Regions from separate parts of the Pseudomonas spartinae genome, predicted to be linked through region 1. Evidence: predicted binding sites of a transcription regulator. Region 1 holds the regulator's gene; the other holds the start of a gene.
The links. Region 1 encodes LexA, which represses DNA repair genes until DNA is damaged. Its sites were predicted from a motif close to CTGTNTNNNNANACAG; they were not measured.
Positions count from the first base shown of each region.

Region 2: a site for LexA is predicted at 2,438-2,453, ahead of recN (DNA repair protein RecN). Genes of this name have one in related genera too.

Region 1 is NZ_CBDAMB010000006.1:226,549-230,745, forward strand. Features, by position in the region: gene ACN8M7_RS15380 (L,D-transpeptidase family protein) at 1-238, opposite strand, end outside; gene ACN8M7_RS15385 (TetR/AcrR family transcriptional regulator) at 288-995, opposite strand; gene lexA (transcriptional repressor LexA) at 1,224-1,838, shown strand; gene sulA (SOS-induced cell division inhibitor SulA) at 1,848-2,318, shown strand; gene ACN8M7_RS15400 (hypothetical protein) at 2,379-2,618, opposite strand; gene ACN8M7_RS15405 (DUF6586 family protein) at 2,699-3,217, opposite strand; gene topA (type I DNA topoisomerase) at 3,345-4,197, opposite strand, start outside.
Region 2 is NZ_CBDAMB010000007.1:222,213-226,409, reverse strand. Features, by position in the region: gene dnaK (molecular chaperone DnaK) at 1-1,649, opposite strand, end outside; gene grpE (nucleotide exchange factor GrpE) at 1,749-2,318, opposite strand; gene recN (DNA repair protein RecN) at 2,477-4,153, shown strand.

The DNA of each region.
Region 1 (4,197 bases):
GCGGCGACCACACTTCACCAGTCCAGCGCCGCCCGCGCAACACCGCCGCCAGCGGCAAACCGGCGCCGATCTTCGCGCGCACCTGGTGCAGCCCCCGCGGCGTGCAGCCCGAGGCATTGCGCTCGCCCACTCCATTGCGTGCGGTGGATACGGACAAACGCAACACCAGTCGCCCGGCGCTGAAGCCGTACAGCGCCTGATCGGCAATGGAGATATGCAATAAATCGAGATCGGACATGGGCCGCTAGCTTAGCCGAAGGGCGAAGCCAAGCCCACCTACTGCCGGGTCATGCCTTGGGGGCAGCGCTTGGCGTCTTGGTCCGCGGCTTGAGTTGCGCACCAGCCAGCGCCGGATCGTTGACCCCGGTCTCAGAGCGCATGCCGGCGGCGAGGAACGGCACCATCATGCGCATCACCTGCTCGATCGAGGTATTGACGCCGAAATCGGTCTCGGCCATCGCTCGCAGGGCCTTGATACCGGACATGCTGAACGCCGCGGCGCCAAGCATGAAGTGCACGCGCCAGAACAGCTCAAGCGGAGGAATGCGCGGCGCGGCGTCATGCACCAACAGCATGTAGCGACGAAAGACCTTGCCGTAGACCTCTTCCAGGTATTTGCGCAGGTGGCCCTGGCTCTGACTGAAAGCCAAACCGAGCAGACGCATGAAGATCGACAGGTCGTTACCGCTGCGCGGCTTCACGGCCAGCGCCTGCTCGACCAGAAGTTCAAGCAACTCTTCCAGGGAAACCTGGGTTTCGGATTTGGCCTGACGACGATCGAGTTCTTTTTCCAGGCTGGCGCAAAATGGCCCGAGAAAACGCGAGAAGACCGCCTGAATCAGCGCCTTCTTCGAACCGAAGTGATAGTTGACCGCGGCCAGATTGACGCCGGCCTTGCTGGTGATCAGACGCAGTGATGTCTCGGCGAAGCCTTTTTCCGCGAACAGTTGTTCCGCAGCATCGAGAATGCGTTCAACGGTTTCCGACTGAGCCATGAGTTATCACCTGACAAACACTTGTTTGAAACATACGTTTCAGCCCACCGCATTGTCAAGCCGCATGAGCCGTCTTTTGGCCGCCCGGTCACAGCTTACAACAAGCAGAGACGCAGATTAGCCAACGCGGGTAACAAGCGGAAAGATCGGCGCCTGCAAATAGACCGTTGCCAAGCCCGACTTACTGTATATAATCCCAGTCACTGTATAAAAAGACAGAGCCCAGCCATGCTGAAACTGACGCCACGCCAAGCCGAGATTCTCGCCTTCATCAAACGCTGCCTGGAAGACAACGGCTACCCCCCTACCCGCGCGGAAATCGCTCAGGAGCTGGGTTTCAAATCACCCAATGCGGCAGAAGAACACCTCAAGGCCCTCGCCCGCAAGGGCGCCATCGAGATGACCCCAGGCGCCTCGCGCGGCATCCGCATTCCGGGCTTCGAGGCAGGCGCCGCAAACGAGGATGAAGGCCTCCCGGTCATCGGCCGCGTAGCCGCTGGTGCACCGATCCTCGCTCAGCAACACGTCGAGGAATCCTGCCAGATCAACCCGGCGTTCTTTCAGCCCAAAGCCGACTACCTGCTGCGTGTGCGCGGCATGAGCATGAAAGACATCGGCATCTTCGACGGCGATCTGCTCGCCGTGCACACCACCCGCGAAGCCCGCAACGGCCAGATCGTCGTTGCCCGCATCGACGATGAAGTGACGGTCAAACGTTTCAAGCGCGAAGGCAACAAGGTCTGGCTGATTGCCGAGAACCCTGATTTCGCCCCGATCGAAGTGGACCTGGAACACCAGGATCTGGTCATCGAAGGTTTGAGCGTCGGTGTAATCCGCCGCTGAGGAGACACCATGTACGTGCAGCAATCGTTCGAACGCCCACAACTTGCCCTTTTCGACGCCTTCCTTGCTGGAGCGCCAAGCGCCCCACTGGTTACCGATGACACCTCCACTAACGAGGATGATCAGGCTTTCAGCGAACTGGCTCTGCGTGGAGCGGCCGGCCACTGCCTGCACTTGCTGGCCCCGATCCTGCGTGAACTGAGCCAGAATCAGGATGCACGCTGGCTGACGCTGGTGGCACCGCCGGCCAGCCTCACGCAAAGCTGGCTGCGCGATGCCGGGCTGAACCGTGAACGCATCCTACTGCTGCATCCGCGACAAGGGCAAAACGCGCTGGAACTGGCCGAGGAAGCACTCAAGCTGGGGCGCAGCCACACCGTCATCAGCTGGCTGCACCCGGTTGAACGCAGCACGCGCCAGCGTCTCGCCCAAGCCGCCAATGCCGGCGCCGCACAAAGCCTGAATATCAGCCTGGGCTGAAGATCCGCAAACGAAAACGGGGCTCCATTGGAGCCCCGTTTTCGTTAAGCCGTAACCACTTCAGTGCAAGACGCGCGGGCCTTCTTCTTCTTCGCTACTGAAATCGCCCTCAGCCATTCGACCGGCCATCTGCACGCCAACATTGAGCATGGCCTTGGCGACTTCGATGTGCTGCCCCTGCAGAAAGGCTTTGGCATCAGCGGAGAAATCCAAGGTCACCAACGCCTCTTCATCCTCTGCACGACGCAGGGCAATACGCCCATCGGGCAGTTCGACGATTTCCAGAAAGGATGTGGGCATGGTTCAGTCTCGATGCGAAAACATGACATTGTAACAGTCGAACGGGATCATCCCCAGTCCACTTGTCCAGATATGCGCAATCAGCACTCGCTGAGGCCTTCACGAAAGCGCAGCACCACAGCCTTGAGCTGCTGCCGCCAGGCATCTACGTCGTCCAGGCTCAACTCGACAGGCTCCTCACCGACGCTGACAGCCGTGATCAGGGGCATGGACGGATCGACCTTGGCCTTGGGCGCCTCGCGCGGCGGCTGGAACAACGCGGCATAGGCAGCGAGCAGCTCAGCCAGCCAGGTTTCACGCTGCTGCGCCAACTCGACCAGTTCAGCCAGCTCGGGACTGGGCGCGCCATCGAGCACGACCTGCTGAACGAACGACTCGACACGCGAGGGCGCGTCGTCGCTCATGCGGTAGTAGCCGGCAATCTCATGGCACAAGCCGAGAAGCCCACCGTACAGGTGAAACAGCGCGGCCTCGCGCTCGGCCTGTACCAGCGCCTGCACATTGAACGCCGAGGAAGCCTCGGCCTTGCGCCAGTTATCCAGAGCGATACCGGCGAAGAAGATCTTCTGATTGGTGCGGGTATAGATTTCTTTGGCCATTGCGGCGCCCTCCACTACAGATCGAGCCATGATACGCGCGCCAGCGGGAGCTGACGCGCATCTCGTCCAGGCATTCAGAGCGCCGCTTACGACGCCAGAGCGACACGCAGCTGATCGTGAGCCAGCGCTAGCGCTTGTCCTCGACCTTCCACTTGCCACCATCGTAGAACGCACGCCAGCCGGTCGGCTTGCCGTCGACCTCGGACTGCACGTATTGCTCCTTGGTCTTGCGGCTGTAGCGAATCACCGCAGGGCGACCGTCCGGATCCTTCTGCGGAGCCTCGCAGAGGAAGTGGTACTTGGGGTCGATCTCATGCTTGTGCGGGACGATTTCCAGCACCAGCGGCGCACGGGTCTCACGGTTCTTCGGGAACTGGCTGGCAGCGAGGAACAGACCCGAGGCGCCGTCGCGCAGCACGTAGGTGTCGTCCACCTTCTCGCACTTGAGCTCCGGCATCTCCACCTTGTCCATTTTCGGCGGCGCGGCTTCGCCGTTCTTGAGCAACTTGCGGGTGTTCTTGCAACTGGCATTGGTACAGCCGAAGAACTTGCCGAAACGGCCGGTCTTGAGCTGCATCTCGCTGCCGCACTTGTCGCACTCCAGGCTCGGCCCTTCGTAGCCCTTGATGCGGTACTGGCCCTGCTCGATCTCGTAGCCCGTGCAGTCCGGGTTGTTGCCACAGATGTGCAGCTTGCGGGTTTCATCCAGCAGGTAGGCATCCATGGCCGTGGAACAGATCGGGCAACGGTGCTTGCCAAGCAGAACCCGCGATTCGGACTCGCCCTCGTCGTCTGCAGCGATCTCGTCGCCCGGCACCAGGTTGATGGTGGCCTTGCAGCGTTCCTTCGGCGGCAGCGCATAGCCGGAGCAGCCGAGGAACACGCCGGTGGAGGCGGTACGAATCATCATCGGCCGGCCGCACTCGCGGCACGGAATGTCGGTCAGGGTCGGCTGGTTGGCACGCATGCCGCCCTCGCCG
Region 2 (4,197 bases), on a different contig from region 1:
AGCATCTTGCGGGTGGCATGCACCAGCTGATCGCCCTGATTGCGCGCAGTGGCCAGCTCTTCGAACTTGCGGTCTTCCTCGGCATTGGCCTCGGCATCACGCACCATTTGCTCGATTTCTTCCTCGGACAGACCGGAGTTGGCCTTGATCACGATGGACTGCTGCTTGCCAGTGGCCTTGTCCTTGGCGGACACATGCAGGATGCCGTTGGCATCGATGTCGAAGGTCACTTCGATCTGCGGCACGCCACGCGGAGCCGGCGGAATCTCGGCCAGGTCGAACTTGCCCAGGGACTTGTTCTGCGCGGCCTGCTTGCGCTCACCCTGCAGCACGTGAATGGTCACGGCGTTCTGATTGTCATCAGCAGTGGAGAACACCTGCGACTTCTTGGTCGGGATGGTGGTGTTCTTCTCGATCAGCGCAGTCATCACACCGCCCATGGTTTCGATACCCAGGGTCAGCGGAGAAACGTCCAGCAGCAGCACGTCCTTGACGTCACCAGCCAGCACCGCGCCCTGAATGGCAGCACCCATGGCCACGGCTTCGTCCGGGTTGACGTCCTTGCGCGGCTCCTTGCCGAAGAACTCGGCAACGGTCTTCTGCACCAGCGGCATGCGGGTCTGACCGCCGACCAGGATCACGTCGTCGATCTTGCTGACGTCGATACCGGCGTCTTTCAGTGCAGTGCGGCACGGCTCGATGGTGCGCTGCACCAGATCCTCGACCAGCGACTCCAGCTTGGAACGGGAAATCTTCACGTTCAGGTGCTTGGGACCGGAGGCATCTGCAGTGATGTACGGCAGGTTGACGTCGGTCTGCTGGCTCGAGGACAGCTCGATCTTGGCCTTCTCGGCAGCTTCCTTCAGGCGCTGCATGGCCAGCGGGTCGCCCTTGAGGTTCATGCCGGTTTCTTTCTTGAATTCGTCGACGAGGTAGTCGATCAGACGAATGTCGAAGTCCTCACCACCGAGGAAGGTGTCACCGTTGGTGGCCAGTACTTCGAACTGGTGCTCGCCGTCGACTTCAGCGATCTCGATCACCGACACGTCGAAGGTACCGCCGCCCAGGTCATAGACGATCACGGTGTGGTCGCCCTTGGCCTTGTCCATGCCGTAGGCCAGCGCAGCCGCGGTCGGCTCGTTGATGATGCGCTTGACGTCGAGACCGGCGATGCGGCCGGCGTCCTTGGTGGCCTGACGCTGACTGTCGTTGAAGTAGGCCGGAACGGTGATCACCGCTTCGGTCACAGGCTCGCCCAGGTAGTCCTCGGCGGTCTTCTTCATTTTCTTCAGCACTTCGGCGCTGATCTGCGGCGGCGCCATCTTCTGGCCGTTGACCTCAACCCAGGCGTCGCTGTTGTCAGCCTTGACGATCTTGTACGGCACCATCTGGATGTCTTTCTGCACGACATCCTCGTCGAAACGACGACCGATCAGGCGCTTCACCGCGTACAGGGTGTTGTGCGGGTTGGTCACAGCCTGACGCTTGGCCGACTGGCCAACCAGGATTTCGCCGTCGTTGGCGTACGCGATGATGGACGGTGTGGTGCGAGCGCCTTCAGCGTTCTCGAGCACCTTGACGTTGCCGTTTTCCAGAATGGAGACGCAGGAGTTGGTGGTCCCCAGGTCGATACCGATGATTTTACCCATGAAAATTCTCCCGAAACTTTGATTTTTCCGTCGCCTGGTTTCGTAGGCGCCGGTAGCACTAAAACGCTTGACTTAGAAATGGGGGCGCTGCCGAGAATTTCAAGCCTGCTCGTCAATGGACGGCGGCGGCGTGGTCGGTGCCTTGCTGACCACGACCATGGCCGGGCGCAGCAGGCGACCATTGAGCAGGTAGCCCTTCTGGAACACCTTGAGCACCGAGTTCGGCTCAACCTTGGCGCTTTCTTCCATCGCCATTGCCTGGTGATGCTCCGGATTGAACGGGGCACCGTGCGGATCGACCGCTTCCAACTGGTGGCGCGCCAGGGTGTCGATGAACAGCTTGAGGGTCAGTTGCATGCCCTCACGCACGCCCTTGATGGCTTCGTCGTCAGGGCTGGACAGCTCCAGACCACGTTCCAGGCTGTCGACCACCGGCAGCAGGTCATTGGCGAATTTTTCCAGCGCGAACTTGTGCGCCTTCTCCACGTCCTGCTCGGCGCGACGGCGCACGTTCTGCAGCTCGGCCGCTACGCGCAGCGACTGGTCCTGCGCCGCAGCCAGCTGCTCTTCCAGGGCCTGTACGCGAGCCGCCAGGTCGTCGCTCGACGCAGCGCTCTCGGCCGCCTGAGTCTCGGGGTTCTGCGTATCCAGGTTCTGTTCGTCAGCCATGCCTATCTCCTATCGAATGAATCGGCGCGAGTCCGGCTCGCACTCCTGCCGCCTATATGGAGTCAATTCCACAGCTTTCAAGGGGCGATAGACGAGGATTGCCAGGAAAAGAAAAAACACTGTATAAATAACCAGACCTTAATTCGGGAGCGTTCGCCATGCTGGTGCACCTGTCCATTCACAACTACGCCATCGTTGACCACCTGGATCTCGAACTGGATGCCGGCATGAGCGCCATCAGCGGCGAGACCGGCGCCGGCAAATCGATCATGCTCGACGCCCTGGGCCTGTGCCTGGGCGATCGCGCCGACAGCGGCGTGGTGCGCCCTGGCAGCGACAAGGCGGACATTCTCGCCAGCTTCGACCTGGCGGACATTCCCGAAGCTCGCGCCTGGCTCGCGGAACGTGACCTGGACAACGACGGCCCGTGCATCCTGCGCCGGGTGATTACCGCCGAAGGTCGCTCACGCGGCTACATCAACGGTAGCCCCTGCCCACAGGCCGACCTCAAGGCCTTGGGCGAGCTGATCATCGACATCCACAGCCAGCACGAACACCAGTCGCTACTCAAGAGCGACACCCACCGCCGCCTGCTCGACGAATACGCCGGCAGTCAGGAACTGGCGCGCCAGGTGCAACTCGCCGCACAGCGCTGGAAGCAGACACGTAACGAGCTGGAACGCATTTCCAGCCAGGGTGACGAGCAACGCGCCCGCCATCAGTTGCTCAGCTACCAGTTGGAAGAGCTGGATAACCTCGCCCTTGGTGACAACGAACTGGAGCAACTGGAGCAGGAACACAAGACCTTGAGCAACGCCGAAGCCCTGATCGGCGCCTGCCGCCAGGTGCTCGAGCTGTGCAGCGAAAGCGATGCCGGCAACGTCCTGTCAGCACTGACCGCCAGCCTCAACCGCCTGGGTGCCTTCGGTGGCCAGGGTGGCGCCCTCGGTGAAGCCAGCAACCTGCTGGCCAGCGCCCAGATTCAGGTGGAAGAAGCCATTGGCGAGCTCAACCGCTTCGTCGACCACTTCGACGCCGACCCGCAGCGCCAGCAGTTTCTCGAAGAACGCCTGGACACCATCTACACCCTGGCGCGCAAGCACCGCATCCAGCCCACCGAGCTGTCAGCCCTGCAGCAAAAACTGTTCGATGAGCTGGAAAGCCTCAATGCCGATGACCAGGCCAGCGAACGCCTGGCCGAGGAACTGGCCGCCTACGAGCGCCACTATCAGGAAAAGGCCACGGAACTCAGCTCGCTGCGCAGCAATGCCGCCGAGCGCCTGTCTGCCGCCGTAGAACAGGAGATGCAGGCCCTGGGCATGCCAGGTGGGCGCTTCAACATCCAGCTGCAGGCGATAAATAGCGAAGAGCCGCATGCCAATGGCCTGGAAATGGTCGAGTTCCTGGTCAGCGCCAACCCCGGTCAGCCACTGCGCGGCCTGGCCAAGGTCGCCTCTGGCGGTGAACTGTCGCGTATCAGCCTGGCGATCCAGGTGATCACCGCGCAGACCTCGCGGGTACCGACCCTGGTATTCGACGAAGTGGATGTCGGCATCGGCGGGCCAACCGCCGAAGTGGTCGGCCAACTGCTGCGCCGCCTCGGCGAACGAGGCCAGGTATTGTGCGTCACTCACTTGCCGCAGGTCGCCGCACAAGGCCATCAGCATCTATTCGTGCACAAGCGCCGCGGTGAGGACGCCACCTCCACCGCCGTGAGCAAACTGGATGAGAGCGGTCGCGTCGAGGAGATCGCCCGCATGCTCGGCGGCGTCGACCTGACCGAGGAATCCCTGGCTCATGCGCGCAAGATGGTGACCAGCGCCCAGGCGGCCTGAAACGCCACAGCCCGGAAACGATGCAGAAGCATCATCCCCCCGGC